DNA from 2 places in the Mesorhizobium sp. M1365 genome. Region 2 is predicted to be linked to the other one. Evidence: predicted binding sites of a transcription regulator. Region 2 holds the regulator's gene; the other holds the start of a gene.
The links. Region 2 encodes PhoB, which activates phosphate uptake and scavenging genes when phosphate is short. Its sites were predicted from a motif close to TGTCATNNANCTGTCAT; they were not measured.
Positions count from the first base shown of each region.

Region 1: ugpB (sn-glycerol-3-phosphate ABC transporter substrate-binding protein UgpB) is a predicted target of PhoB. The motif match lies at 6,458-6,474, and genes of this name have one in related genera.

Region 1 covers NZ_JAMYLG010000002.1:359,763-367,518, reverse strand. Annotated here, with positions in the region: gene NKH04_RS04025 (ABC transporter permease) at 1-1,085, shown strand, start outside; gene NKH04_RS04020 (ABC transporter ATP-binding protein) at 1,082-2,164, shown strand; gene ugpC (sn-glycerol-3-phosphate ABC transporter ATP-binding protein UgpC) at 2,187-3,254, opposite strand; gene ugpE (sn-glycerol-3-phosphate ABC transporter permease UgpE) at 3,262-4,110, opposite strand; gene ugpA (sn-glycerol-3-phosphate ABC transporter permease UgpA) at 4,119-5,003, opposite strand; gene ugpB (sn-glycerol-3-phosphate ABC transporter substrate-binding protein UgpB) at 5,085-6,395, opposite strand; gene NKH04_RS03995 (bifunctional diguanylate cyclase/phosphodiesterase) at 6,693-7,756, shown strand, end outside.
Region 2 covers NZ_JAMYLG010000002.1:253,975-261,730, reverse strand. Annotated here, with positions in the region: gene NKH04_RS03430 (CHASE domain-containing protein) at 1-24, opposite strand, end outside; gene NKH04_RS03425 (ATP-binding cassette domain-containing protein) at 154-954, opposite strand; gene NKH04_RS03420 (sugar ABC transporter permease) at 970-2,334, opposite strand; gene xylF (D-xylose ABC transporter substrate-binding protein) at 2,476-3,516, opposite strand; gene NKH04_RS03410 (ROK family protein) at 3,802-5,046, shown strand; gene phoB (phosphate regulon transcriptional regulator PhoB) at 5,056-5,745, opposite strand; gene phoU (phosphate signaling complex protein PhoU) at 5,762-6,469, opposite strand; gene pstB (phosphate ABC transporter ATP-binding protein PstB) at 6,502-7,305, opposite strand; gene pstA (phosphate ABC transporter permease PstA) at 7,302-7,756, opposite strand, start outside.

The sequences.
Region 1 (7,756 bases), 110 kb from region 2:
TCGAGGATGCAGCGGCAGCCCTTGGTCTCGGCCCGTGGCGTGTGTTCAGGCGTGTCGTGCTGCCGCAGCTCCGGCTCGCCATTTGCGGCGGCTCCCTGCTGGTCGGCCTGCATCTCCTGGCCGAATACGGGCTCTATGTCTTCATCCGCTTCGACACCTTCACCACCGCGATCGTCGACCAGTTCCAGTCGACCTTCAACGGTCCCGCCGCCAACATGCTGGCCGGCGTGCTGGTGACCTGCTGCCTTGTGCTGCTCGGGCTGGAGGTGCTGGTGCGCGGCGAGGAGCGCTATGCCCGCGTCGGTTCGGGTGCTGCGCGCCAGCAGCAGCGCACGGGCCTTGGGCGCGCCACCATTCCTTGCCTGCTGCTGCCTGCCATTACCACGCTGCTGGCGCTCGGCGTACCGTTCGCCACTATCGGCCGCTGGCTCATGGCCGGCGGCGCCGATGTCTGGCGGCTCGACGAGATCGGCCTGGCGCTTGGCCAAACGCTGTTCCTAGCAATTGCCGGCGCGCTGCTTGCCACCGTCGCGGCAATGCCGATGGCGTGGATTTCGATCCGCGCGCCGGGGCGGCTGCAACGCGTCCTGGAGGGCTGCAACTATATCGTCGGCGCGTTGCCCGGCGTTGTCATCGCCCTGGCGCTGGTCACCATCGCCGTGCGTATCGCTATGCCGCTCTACCAGACCCTGTTCACCATCCTGGTCGCCTATGCGCTGATGTTCCTGCCGCGCGCCCTGATTAGCCTCAGGGCGTCGATCGCACAGGCGCCGGTCGAGCTCGAACGCGCCGCCTCCAGCCTCGGCCGGTCGCCGCTCAAGGCGCTGTGGTCGACGACCATCCGCCTGTCGGCGCCGGGCGCCGCAGCCGGCATGGCGTTGGTCGCGCTGGGTATCATGAACGAATTGACCGCAACCCAGATGCTGGCGCCCAACGGCACCCGCACGCTGGCCATGGCGTTCTGGTCCTATAGCGGCGAGATCGACTATGCGTCGGCGGCGCCTTATGCCCTGATCATGGTGGCGATGTCGCTGCCTTTGACCTGGTTGCTCTACGTCCAGTCGAAGCGGATGGCCGGGCGATGAGCTTTCTCGAGCTGAGCGGCATCCACAAGCACTACGGGCCCGTGGCAGCACTTGCCGGCGTCGACCTCAGCGTGGCCAGCGGCAGCCGTACGGCAATCGTCGGGCCGTCCGGTTGCGGCAAGACCACCTTGCTGCGGCTGATCGCCGGCTTCGAGGCGCCGGACCAGGGCCGCATCGTGCTTGATGACGAGGTGCTGGCCGATGGCGACACGGCCGTGCCGGCGCATCGCCGCGGCATCGGGCTGGTGGCGCAGGACGGCGCTCTATTCCCGCATCTGAGCATCGCCGCCAATATCGGCTTCGGCATGGGGCGTCACGAGGAAAAGCGCAGTGAGCGCATCGCCGAGCTCGCCTATGTCGTCGGGCTGGACAAAGGTATCCTGAAGCGCCGTCCGCACGAACTCTCCGGTGGCCAGCAGCAGCGCGTCGCGCTCGCCCGCGCCATGGCCATGAAGCCGCGGCTGATGCTGCTCGACGAGCCGTTCTCGGCGCTCGACACCGGCCTGCGCGCCTCGATGCGCAAGGCCGTGGCCGAGCTCCTTGAAACCGCCGGCATCACCACCATCCTGGTCACCCACGACCAGGCCGAGGCGCTGTCATTCGCCAGCCAGGTCGCGGTGATGCGCGACGGCAAATTCTCGCAGGTCGGCACGCCGCGCGAGCTCTATTTCAAGCCGAAGGACAGGATGGTCGCCGAGTTCCTTGGCGACGCCATCGTCCTGCCGGCAAGGATCGCCGATGGCTTCGCCATCTCGCCGCTCGGCCGCATCGCTGTCGACAGCTCGGAGCGGCGCGACGTCGCCCGCATCATGCTGCGGCCGGAGCAGGTGTTGCTTAAGCGCACATCGCGTGAAGGCATGTCCGGCACGCCGGACATGCTGTTCGGCGAGGTGACAGAATCGGAGTTCGCCGGCTCGATGTGCACCATCGCGGTGCGTCTGTTGAACAGCCCCGATCCGCCCGACGCCGCCGCTATCGGCAATACGCCGTTGATCCTGCGCAAGCCGGGCATGGACGCGCCGGCGATCGGCGAGATCGTCCGGCTGACCGTGTCGGGCAAGGCGCATGTGTTTGCCTGAACGGTTTTGCGCAAGGCCGACTTCAATCGACCCGTTTGCCCGCCTGATCGAACCAATGCAGCTTTTCGGACCTGGCCACGACGCGCAATTGGTCGCCTGGCTTGGCGCTGGCGCGGCCTGAGACGCGCACGACGATGCGGTTGCCGGCTGCCACGCAATGGAGAAAGCTTTCGGCACCGACCGGTTCGACCGCTTCCACTGTTGCCGGCAGCGCGAGCGCGCCGGCCGGCGCCTCTGCCGCGAAGGTGATGTCGGCGTCCTCCGGGCGAAAGCCTAGTGTCACTGCCTTGCCCTGTCGAGGCGCCAAGCCAATCACAGTACCGTCCGCCAATACCGAGCTTGGGGAGGCCCCTGTGAGCGCCAGCAGATTCATCGGCGGTGCGCCTATGAACGAAGCGACGAAGGTCGAGGCCGGTTTCTCGTACACATCAAGCGGCGCGCCGGTCTGCTCGACCAGGCCGGCGTTCATGACGACGAGGATGTCGGCCAGCGTCATCGCCTCAAGCTGGTCGTGCGTGACATAAACCGAGGTGACGCCAAGCGAGCGCTGCAGATTCTTGATCTCGATGCGCATCTGCCCGCGCAATTTCGCATCGAGGTTGGACAGCGGTTCGTCGAACAGGAAGACCTTCGGGTTGCGCACGATGGCGCGACCCATGGCGACGCGTTGGCGCTGACCGCCGGAAAGCTCGCGCGGGCGCCGGTCGAGCAGCGCCGAAAGCTCCAGCACCTTGGCAGTCGAGCGTACCCTGCTGTCGATCTCGTCATTCGGCGTGCCGCGGTTGCGCAGGCCATAGGCCATGTTGTCATAGACCTTCATATGTGGGTAGAGCGCGTAGTTCTGGAACACCATTGCGATGTCGCGCTCGGTCGGGCCAATGGCGTTGACCACCTTGCCGTCGATGGCGACTGTACCGGCAGAAATCGTCTCCAGCCCGGCGATCATCCTCAGCAGCGTAGACTTGCCGCAGCCGGAGGGGCCGACCAGCACGCAAAGCTCCTTGTCGGGAATGGCGATGGAAACGCCCTTCACGGCCTCGACGCCGCTGGGATAGATTTTCCTGACATCCTTCAGATCCACGGTCGCCATCGGCTTCTCACTTTTCGGATTCGACCAGACCGCGCACGAACCAGCGTTGCATCAGCACGACCACCAGGATCGGCGGCACGATGGCCAGCATTGCCGTGACCATCACCAGGTGCCATTGGGTGTCGGCATCGGCGAAGGAAACCATCTTTCTCAGCGCGATGACGATGGTATTCATGTCGTTGCTGTTGGTGACGAGCAGCGGCCAAAGATACTGCGTCCAGCCATAGATGAAGAGGATCACGAACAGCGCGGCGATGTTTGTCCGCGACAGCGGCACCAGAATATCGAAAAAGAAGCGCCATGGCCCGGCACCGTCGACACGCGCCGCCTCCACCAATTCGCCCGGTATGGTCATGAAGAACTGGCGAAACAGCAGCGTTGCGGTGGCTGAGGCGATCAGCGGGACGATCAGGCCGGCATAGGTGTCGATCATGCCGAGATCGACCATCACCTTGTAGGTCGGCAGGATGCGCACCTCGACTGGAAGCATCAAGGTGATGAAGATCAGCCAGAAGAAGGTCATGCGCAGCGGAAAGCGAAAGAACACGATCGCGTAGGCCGACAGGATCGAGATGAAGATCTTTCCCACCGCAACGCCGAGCGCCATGATCATGGTGTTGAGGAGCAGCCTGCCGACGCTGACCCCGCCGATACGACCGATGCCGCCGAACAGCGCCTCGCTGTAATTGTTCCATAGCTGGCCGCCGGGCAAGAGCGGCAGGGGCGGCCTGAGGATCGTTTGCAGCGTGTGCGTCGAGGCAACGAAGGTGTAGTAGATCGGAAAAGCCACGATCAATATGCCGAGGATGAGCACGGCATGGGCGATGAAGGTGCGGAGCGGGGACTGGCCGATCATCGCTGCCCTCAGCCGTAATGGACTTTGCGTTCCACATAGCGGAACTGGATCGCTGTGAGCGCAATGACGATGGCCATCAGGATGACCGACTGCGCCGCCGAATCGCCCAGGATCAGATTGACGAAGCCGTCATTGTAGACCTTGTAGACCAGCGTCTCGGTCGTCTTGCCCGGCCCGCCGCCGGTGACGGCATGAACGATGCCGAACGTGTCGAACAGGGCATAGACGGTGTTGACGACCAGCAGGAAAAAGCTTGTCGGCGCAAGCAGCGGGAAGACGATGGTCCAGAAGCGCTTGGTTTCGCCGGCGCCGTCCATGGCCGCCGCTTCGATCAGCGTTTTCGGCACCGCCTGCAGGCCGGCGACGAAGAACAGGAAGTTGTAGCTGATCTGCTTCCAGGCAGCAGCCGACACCAGCAGGATCATGGCGTGGGTGCCGTTGAGCAGCGGGTCCCATACGATGCCGAGGCTTCTCAGCAAATAGGCCAACGAGCCGATCGAGGGATTGAACAGGAAAAGCCAAAGCATGCCGGCAATCGCCGGCGCCACGGCGTAAGGCCATATCAACAGTGTGCGGTAGAGGCCTTTGCCGCGCACGGCCTTCTCGGCCATGACCGCGAGCAGCAGGGCCACAACCATGGCAACGATCGCGGTCGCAAGAGAGAACACTACGGTGACCTTGATCGAGTTGAGGTAGGCCGGATCGGCCAGCACCTTCCGGAAATTGGCAAACCAGACGAACCTGCTCTTCAGCCCGAACGGGTCTTGCCTGAGCATCGACTGGTAAAGCGCCTGACCGGCCGGCCAGTAGAAGAAAACCAGGGTGATGGCGAGCTGTGGCGCCACCAGCAGGTAGGGCAGGATCTTGTTGGGAAATACGACGCGTGGAGACAGGCTGATTTCCCTCGCTATCCAGGTGTCGCCCACGCGAGCCCGCGTGGGCGATATTCCAACCGACTAACCGAGATAATCCCGTCAGTTCTCCAGCGCTTCCTTGATCGCGACGTTGCCGCGCGCAACCGCATTGTCGAGTGCCTGCTGGGCGGTTTGCTGGCCGGCCAGCATCTTCTCCAGCTCCTCGTTCTGGATATCGCGCACCTGCGGCAGATTCGGCAGGCGCACGCCCTTCGAGTTGTCGGTCGGCGCCTTGCCCGTCATCTGCAGGATGGGTGTCTCGCGGCCGGGGTTTTTGTCATAGAAGCCTGATTTCTTCGTCGCCTCATACGCGGCGAGCGTCACAGGCAGGTATCCCGACTTCTGGTGCAGATATTCCTGCACATCGGTCTTGGACAGATAGGCAAAGAAGGCGGCGACACCCTTGTATTCCTCGTCCGACTTGTTGCCGAACACCCACAGGCTGGCACCACCCGGCGTCGTGTTCTGTGGTGCGCCCTTGGCGTCGGTATCATACGGAAGCTGGCCGATGCCATAGTTCATGCCGGACTTGACGATATCGCCGAGGCCGCCCGACGATTCGGTGAAGATGCCGCATTCGCCGGCGAGGAATATCTGCTTGGCTTCGGAGGTGCGTCCGCCATATTTGAACGTGCCGTCCTTGGCCAGGCCAGCGAGCGCCTGGAAGTGGTTGACGAAAATCGGCGCATTGATCTTGAGTTCGACATCACCTCCAGCCAGGCCATTCTGCTGGGTGGCCCAAGGCACGTCATTCCACGCCGCGAAATTCTCCAGGTGGATCCAGGTCAGCCAGGTCGAGGTATAGCCGCAAGGGGCGGCGCCGCTCGTCTTGATCTTCTTGGCAGCTTCCCACACCTCGTTCCACGTCTTGGGCGGATTGTTCACGTCGAGGCCTGCCTTCTGGAAGATGTCCTTGTTGTAATAGAGGATCGGCGAGGAAGAGTTGTAGGGGAACGATAGCATGGTGCCGTCCGGCTTCGAATAATAGCCGACGATGCCGGGCAGATACTGGCTCTTGTCGAAAGTCATCCCGGCGCCGGTCATCACATCGGCCACCGGCTTTATCGCACCCTCGGCCGCCATCATCACGCCGGTGCCGACGTCGAACACCTGGAGGATATCGGGCGCTTGCCCGGCACGAAAGGCAGCGATGCCGGCATTCAGCGTCTCCGGATAGGTGCCCTTGAACACCGGAACGAGCTCATAGTCGCTCTGGCTGGCGTTGAAATCCTTGGAGATCTTGGCGACGACCTCGGCGTTGGCGCCGGTCATGGCGTGCCACCAGCTGATCTGCGTGACGGCGAAGGCGGAGGTGGTGGAAAGCAGGGTCACGGTGGCGGCGATACCGGCCGCAAAGCCGAAGAACTTCATGTTTCATCTCCCGTTTGTCATTGGCGAAAGGGGCACTTCCGCAAAGCCAATATGTGGCGCTGATGACAATCGGACAACGGTTTTATTGCGGATCAATGAACATCATTCCTTCCTAAAGTGCACTCGCTACTGAAACCGGGCGCCAGAAATCACATCACCGTCTTTTTGGGCGCAGCGGCGTCGGTTTTCCCCCGAAAAGACCCGCCGCATGGCCCACGGGTTAACCATTCGTTAAAATCTCCAAGAGCTAATCAGTCACACCTCCCCTGTTAATTTTGGCAGACCGAGTGAACCAGGATGCTGACGGTCTATAATTGTATTGTAAGTCAGCACGATCCGAGACTGGTTGCGCTTGCCGCACTCATCTGTGGAATTTCTTGCTTCTCGGCGGTTAATCTCCTTAAGCATGTCGGCCGATCGACCGAGCGAAACCGGCTTGTCTGGCTGATGATCGCCGCGGCCTCGACCGGGTTCGGCATATGGGCGACGCATTTCATCGCCATGACCGCGTTTACGCCGGGAATACCGAATGCATACAATCCGGGATTGTCCGCCTTTTCGCTTGCCGCCGCCATTATCATGACCGCGCTTGGGATGTGGGTCGCCACCTTGCGCCGCGGCATCGACCATTTCCTCGTCGGTGGCGCCATTCTGGGCGGCGCCATCGCGACGATGCACTACATCGGCATGGCAGCTTTCGAGGTCGAAGGCCGGGTCGCATGGAACCTGCTCCTTGTCGCGATATCGCTTCTGGCCGGCGTGACCCTCGCGGCACTGGCGCTCCTTGTCGTCTTGCGCCGTCCGTCAGCGCTCGCGACTTTCGGCGGCGCCGCGCTTTTGACGCTGGCGATTTGCAGCTTGCATTTCATCGCGATGGCTGCGGTGTCGATCATTCCGGATTCCTCGATTGAAATATCCGAACATTCCATCGAGCCCATTTCCCAGGCCTTTGCCGCAGCGGTCGCCAGCCTGATAATCCTTGTGCTATCGGGTGCCGCGCTGTGGATCGACCTGCGCTTTCGCCGCCAGAAGCTCGAGGCCGATCGCATGCACGATCTCGCCAATGCGGCGGTGGAAGGTCTGATCGTTTGCGATGGCACCCGCATTGTCAGCGCCAATGACAGTATGGCGAAGCTGACCGGAACAGCGACAGCCACCCTGAACACGATGCAATTCGGCGAGCTTTTCGACGGACAGAGCGCAGCCGATATGTCCGGCTTCGGCGAACAGGCGCAGGAAGCGAAGGTAAGGGGCAGCGACGGGGCGAGAATTCCTGTCGAGCTGATCGCCAGGAAAATCACCTACTGCGGCAGGCCTCATACGGTGCTTGCCGTTCGCGACATCCGTGAGCGCAAGAAGGC
Region 2 (7,756 bases):
GACGGTCGGAAAAAGCTTCTTCAATTGCTGATACGTCCCGTGGACGGTTCGGCATCTTTATGGGCAAGTCCTGACGCCAACACAATGGCGAGGCCAAAGCATGGTGACGGCTGGCACATTTTGGCGGCGTGTGATTAGCCGGCTAATTCTCGTTCATGCGGCGATCTTCAGCGCGCCCGGCCCCGGAATGGCGCGGGGTGGGCACTTGCCGAGGATGATCATGCCGAGCACCTCGTCCTGGGTGACGTCGGTTGTGCGCGCCGTTCCGACAACCCGACCGTTCTTCATGACGCAGACACGGTCGGCAAGCTCGAACACGTCGTGAATATCATGGCTGATCAGGAAGATGCCGATGCCGTCGGCCTTGAGCTGCCTGACCAGTTCGCCGACCTGCGCCGTCTCTTGCGGCCCGAGTGCAGCCGTCGGCTCGTCCATGATCAGGATGCGAGCATTGAACAGGATGGCGCGGGCGATCGCCACCGACTGCCGCTGGCCGCCCGAAAGCTTTACCACCGGCTCCTTGAAGCGTTGGAAACGCGGATTGAGCCTGCCCATCACTTTGCGCGCCTCGGCCTCCATGGCGACGTCGTCGAGCGTTCCCCAGCCGGTCATCAGCTCGCGGCCGAGAAACAGGTTGGCGGCCGCATCGACATTGTCGGCCAGCGCCAGCGTCTGGTAGATCGTCTCGATGCCGTACTTCTTGGCGTCGCGGGGATTGGAGATCGAAGCCTCCTCGCCGTTGACCAAAATCTGGCCCGCATCGCGCTTGTAGGCGCCGGACAGGATTTTTATCAACGTCGATTTGCCGGCACCGTTGTGACCGAGCAAAGCCATCACCTCGCCCGGGAAAAGGTCGACAGAGGCATCGTCGACGGCGCGAATGCCGCCGAAAGCGATGGAGATGTTGCGCATGTCGATCAGCGGCGTGCCCGTGGGAGCGGTTTTGTCTGCCATGATCGTTCCTCCTCCCTACACACGTTTGCGATAGACGGTATCGAGCCACACCGCGAGCACCAGCACGGCGCCGACAACGATGCTCTGCAGCGGTGAATCGATGCCGAGCAGCACCATGCCGGACTGCAGCGACTGCATCAAAAGCGCGCCGAGCATGGCGCCGAGCACTGTGCCGGAGCCGCCGGCGAGCGACGTGCCGCCGATCACCGCCGCCGCGATGACCAGCAGCTCGTCCAACGTGCCCAGCGCATTGGTCGACGAGTTCTGCCTGGCTGACGAGATCGCCGCGGCGATCGTCGCCAGCACGCCCATGATCATGAACACCTTCATGGTCACCCAGCGCGTGTTGATACCGGCAAGGTTGGCTGCTTCCGGATTGCCGCCGATGGCGAAGACATAGCGGCCGAAACGGGTACGCTTGGCGATGAAGGTCATGATCAGCCCTACGGCTACAGCCATCAGCACGGGTATGGCGATGCCATGGGCGATGAACAGCCCGCCTTCGGGAACCGTTATATTGTTGGCCGCCGCATATCTGTTCACGATGCCGACCGGCCAAGGATAGGAATTGGCAAGCCATATGGCGCCCATGATGGCAGCGCAGGTGAGGACACCGAGGAACGTCTCGGCCCAGATCGGGCGCAACGGAAAGCGGAACCGCTTGCGCTGCACCCGCCCGTTGAGCAGCATGAACACAACCGCTAGGCACGCGACAATTCCGACGATCCAGCTCCATCGCGCGCCGATCGAACCCGCCGGCCCGCCCCCCATCAGCTGGAAAGTGGCATCAAGCGGCGCAATCGTCTGACCGCTGGCGACCCACCATGCGGCACCCCGCCAGACCAGAAGGCCGCCCAGCGTCACGATGAAGGCCGGCACCTCGAGATAAGCGATGATGTATCCCTGGAACGCTCCGATCAGAAGGCCAAGCGCCAGGCCGATGGCCAGTGCCAGGATCCAGATCCAGGGATTGCCTAATTGCAGACCGATCATTCGCACCAGGAAATGCACCTGCGCAAAGCCCATGACCACGCCGATCAGACCTTCGGCGGAACCGACCGACAGGTCGATATTGCGCATGACGATAACCAGCACCATTCCGGCGGCCATTATGGCCACGGCGGAAGTCTGCACCGACAGGTTCCAGAGATTGCGTGGCGTCAGGAAGGTCCGGCTGTCGAAGTCGAACGGATTGACGCCGAGCCGTACGCTGGAAATGACATGCAGGCCGACCCAGATGACCAGCAGCGCGCCGACCATGCCGAGCATGCGCGTGTCGAGTTCGGTTGCCTTGAGAAATCGGGCAACGATGCCGAGCTCGGATTCCCGTGCCCGGTCTGCCGTGCTGTCGACCGGCGTGTTGGACGTCGTGTCGGTCATGATGTTTCTCCCGCCGGGTTGCCGTCTGCCGCGGATGCCGGAAGCAGCCTAGAAGTTATCCGCCGGAAGCGGAAAAACAACTCTTGTTGAAAAACGCCGCGGCGAGCGGCCGCGGCGTTCGGACTTCTCGGAAACGTCGGCTCAGTTGCAGACTGCAACAGTGCCAGCCGTCACGCCGGCGCAGACCTCTTCTTTCTTGATCCAGCCGGCGTCGATGACGACGTTGAGGTTGTCCTTGGTGATGGCGACCGGGGTCAGGAACAGCGACTTGACGGTATTGCCGCCGGGCGTGGTGAAATCCTTCACGCCGGCAATGTCGGTCATCTGCTTGCCGTCGGCCAGCTGCGAGGCGATCTCGGCGGCATTCTTGCCGAGCTCGCGCGCATCCTTCCACACCGACACGGTCTGTGTGCCGAGCGCGATGCGGTTCAGCGCGGCGTGGTCGCCGTCCTGGCCCGAAACCGGAACCGATCCGGCCAGCCCTTGCGCTGTCAGCGCGGCGACGACGCCGCCGGCAGTGCCGTCATTGGCCGCGACCACGGCATCGACCTTGTTGTCGTTGGCGGTCAGGAACTGTTCCATGTTCTTCTGAGCGTTGGCCGGCAGCCAGCCGTCGGTATAGGCCTCGCCGACATTCTTGATCTTGCCGCTGTCTATTGCCGCCTTCAGCACCTCCATCGAACCGGCAAACAGGAAATCGGCATTCGGATCGGAACCCGAACCCTTGATGAAGACATAGTTGCCTTCCGGCTTCACCTTGAAGACTTCCCGGGCCTGCATGCGGCCGACTTCCTTGTTGTCGAAGGTCAGGTAAAAGACGTCCTTGTTCTCGATCAGCCGGTCGTAGCCGACAACCGGAATACCTTCGTCCAGCGCCTTTTGCACGGCCGGCCCGATGGCCGAGGCGTCCTGCGCCAGGATGATCAGTGCGTTGGCGCCCTGCGAGATCAGGCTCTCGACGTCGGTGAGCTGCTTGCCGGGGTTGGACTGTGCGTCGGCGGAAATATACTTGTCGCCTGCGGCCTCGATGGCCGCCTTCATTGCGGCCTCGTCGGTCTTCCAGCGCTCTTCCTGGAAGTTCGACCAGGAAACGCCGATGACCTTGTCTTTAGCCTGCGCCACCGACGCCAGCGCCAGCGTCATGGCGACACCCGCCAGAATGGCGGTCGTGAATTTCTTCATCATATCCTCCCTGCGCCGCGTACGGCGTGACCAATTGGCTCAAAGACCAGCTTAGAAGCTCTAATTTTTTCGAGCCTCGAAAAAATACTGGTCCGATCTCCGGCTGCTGTCAACATCGATTCTGATGGATTTTGATGACTCTGCGAGTTTTTTCGAGCGTCGGAATAAACGATGACAGCGCCACCTGCATCTGACACTATTTGCCTCATCCGACACTATTTGTCGGACATTACCGACGGCTTCCGGTTCATGAGCGGCCGCGGCAACCGGGAGGAAAGCAAAACAATGTCGGTCGGAATCCGCCATGACGATTTGCGCCGGCGCAACCGGGCGATGGTGATCTCGGCGGTGCGCCGGGCCGGCCAGCCATCGCGTACTGAGATCGCAGCTACCACCGGCCTCAGTCATTCGACCATATCGGCGATTTCTTCCGACCTGATACGGGAAGGCATCCTCGCCGAGAGCAAGCCAAGTGAGCCCGTTTCGTTGAAACGCGGTCGTCCGCAAGTCGGCCTCGCCCTCAACCCGGAAGCGGCGGCGGTGCTGACCGTGGTGTTGTCGCTGAATTTCCTTTCGGCCGCCATTATCGACTACACGGGACAGGTGGTCGCCGAGGAACAGCGCCGGCTGGACACGCTGACTATGCCGCGCGACGAGCTGATCCGTGAATGCATGGCCATCGTCCGGCGCCGGCTGCAGGATCCAGATCTTGACGTCCGCAGTGTCGCCCGCATCGCCCTGGCGATTCAGGGCATTACCGACTCCCCTGCACGCGCCATGCTGTGGTCGCCGATCACGCCGCAGACCGACATCGCCTTTGCCGACATGCTGGAGGACGAATTCGGCATCCCGGCAACGGTGGAGAACGACTGCAACATGATGGCGGTGGCTTTGCGCTGGCGCAATCCGGATCGCTATCGCGATGACTTCATCGCCATCCTGCTTTCGCATGGCATCGGCATGGGGCTGGTGCTGAAGGGCGAACTGTTCACCGGGACGCATTCCTCGGGCGGCGAATTTGGCCACATGATCCATCGTCCGGGCGGCGCGCTCTGCCGTTGCGGGCGGCGCGGCTGCATCGAGGCGTATGCCGGCAACTACGCCATCTGGCGCAACGCCAGGCAGATGAGCGAAGACAGCGAACCGGTCGCCGACGTCAGCGACGCCGACATGCGCGCACTGGCGGCCCGGGCGCGCGAGAAAGATGGGCCGGAACGCGAGGCCTACCGCAAGGCCGGCGAAGCGCTGGGTTTCGGTCTCGGCTCGCTGTTCGCGCTGATCGATCCGGCACCGGTCGCGATGGTCGGCGCCAGTGCCGCCGCCTTCGATCTGATCGAGCCGGCCTTGCGGAAGGCAATCGCCCAGACCGCCGGCGGCCAGCATTCAGGCTCGATCTCCTTCGATACAGAGCCGAACGAATTGCCTCTGATCCGCGAAGGCTGCGCGATGCGGGCGTTAAGCTTCGTCGACCAGGAGATTTTCGCGCCGGGCGCGCAAATGAGGCCCAGCGTCAGAAAGAACGTAGCCTGACCAGGCGGGTCAATCTTCCCTGATCGCATAGCCGGCGCCGCGGATGGTGCGGATGACATCCGGCATCCGGCCGTTGTTGACGGCTTTGCGCAGCCGCCCGACATGCACGTCGACGGTGCGTTCGTCGATGTAGATTGTCTCCCCCCAGACATTATCGAGTAACTGGCTGCGCGAGAAGACACGGCCCGGATGCCGCATCATGAACTCGAGCAGCCGGAATTCGGTCGGCCCGAGCCTGATTTCGCTCTTCTTGCGATAGACCCTGTGCGATTCGCGATCGAGCACGATGTCGCCGACCTTCAGCACGCTGGACAGCACTTCCGGCTTGGCGCGCCGCAGCAGCGCCTTGACCCTGGCCATGAATTCCGGTGTCGAAAACGGCTTGACCAGATAGTCGTCGGCGCCGGTCGAAAGACCGCGCACCCGGTCGCTCTCCTCGCCGCGCGCGGTCAGCATGATGATCGGCAGCCGCTCGGTTTCGGGGCGCACCCGCAACCGACGACAGAGCTCGATGCCGGAAACCGCTGGTATCATCCAGTCGAGCACCAAAAGGTCGGGCACATTCTCCTGCAAACGGATCTCGGCTTCGTCGCCGCGTGTCACCACCTCGACCTGGTAGCCTTCGGATTCGAGATTGTAGCGGAGCAGCACACCCAACGGCTCCTCGTCCTCCACCACCATTATGCGTGGTGCGATCATCGGCTGGGCACCCCCATCATGTCACCGGTGCGGACATTGTCGTTTCGTCCTGCTTCGGACGATTGACCGGCAATTGCTCGCCGGTCAGCACATAATACGCATTTTCGGCGATGTTGGTGACATGGTCGCCGATCCGCTCCAGATTCTTGGCGCAGAACAGCAGGTGCGTGCAAGCGGTGATGTTGCGCGGATCTTCCATCATGTAGGTCAACAGCTCGCGGAACACGGACGTGTATTTAACGTCGATGCGCTCGTCGGCGGCACGAAGCTTGGCCAACGCGGCCGCATCGCCTGCAGCATATTCCTCGATGACACCCTGCACCTGGATGAGAACCAGCTGCGCCATCGCGTCGATGGAATGCGACAGGTCCCGCGGCGTGGCGCTGAGGCCGACCGCACTCACGCGCTTGGCGATATTCTTGGCAAGGTCGCCGATGCGTTCGAGGTCGCCCGCCATGCGGATCGCTCCGACCACATGGCGAAGATCGTGGGCCATCGGCTGGCGTTTGGCGATCAGGGTGATGGCGCGGTCGTCCAGTTCGCGTTGACGCGCATCCATGATGGCGTCGTCGGAAACGACGCGTTGCGCCAGCACGTTGTCGGAATTCAACAGCGCCTTGGTTGCCCCGCCGACCATCGAACCGGCGAGGTCGGCCATGTCGCGGATCAGCTTGCTGATCTGCTCGAGATCCTCGTCGAAAGAAGCGACTGTGTGTTCGCCCATGGTCCTGTCCTCATATGCATGATCGGAACGGCTCAGCCGAAGCGGCCAGTGATGTAGTCCTGCGTGCGCTTCTCGCGGGGCGACGTGAATATCTTCTCGGTCCGGTCGAACTCGACCAGTTCACCCAGATACATGAACGCCGTCTGGCGCGACACGCGCGCCGCCTGCTGCATGTTGTGGGTGACGATGACGATCGTGTAGTCGGCTTGCAATTCGTCGATCAGTTCCTCGATCTTGGCAGTCGACAGCGGGTCGAGCGCCGAAGCCGGTTCGTCGAGCAGAATGACTTCCGGCTTCACCGCCACGGTGCGGGCGATACAGAGCCGCTGCTGCTGGCCGCCGGACAGGCTCAAGCCGCTGGCGTTGAGCTTGTCCTTGACCTCGCTCCACAGCGCGGCGCGCTTCAACGCCTGTTCGACGCGGCCGTCCATCTCGGACTTGCCGAGGTTCTCGTAGAGCCTGACGCCGAAGGCGATGTTCTCGTAGATCGACATCGGGAACGGCGTCGGCTTCTGGAACACCATGCCGATCTTGGTCCTGAGGAGGTTGAGATCCTGCGACCGGTCGAGAATGTTCTTGCCGTCGAGCAGCACCTGGCCCTCGGCCGTCTGTTTTGGGTAGAGCTCATAGATGCGGTTGAACACACGCAGCAGCGTCGATTTCCCGCAGCCCGAAGGGCCGATGAAGGCCGTGACGCTGCGCTCGGGCAGCGACAGGCTGATGTCCTTCAGCGCCTTGCTCTGGCCGTAGTAGAAGTTGAGGTTCTTGACCTCGATCTTCGTCTTCTCGGCGACCGTTTCGGCCATCGTCATGTCTGGGGACAACATCTGTGTCATCTGTCCTCTCTGCGTCCGGTAAGGCTGCGGGCGAGGATGCTCAAGCCCAGAACCGTCAGGGTGATTATGAGTGCGCCGGTCCACGCCAGTTGCTGCCATTCCTCGTAAGGGCTGAGAGCGAACTGGAAGATGGTCACCGGCAGGCTGGCCATCGGCGCGTTGATATTGCTGCTCCAGAACTGGTTGTTGAGCGCGGTGAAGAGCAGCGGCGCCGTCTCGCCGGAAATGCGTGCTATCGCCAGCAATATGCCGGTGACGATGCCGGACAATGCGGCGCGGTAGGCGACCGAACGGATCACCACCCAGCGTGGCGCGCCGATCGCGGCACCGGCTTCACGCAACGCGTTCGGCACCAGGTTGAGCATGTCTTCAGTGGTGCGCACGACCACCGGAATGACCAGGATGGCAAGCGCAACGGCGCCGGCAATGGCCGAGAAATGTCCCATTGGCC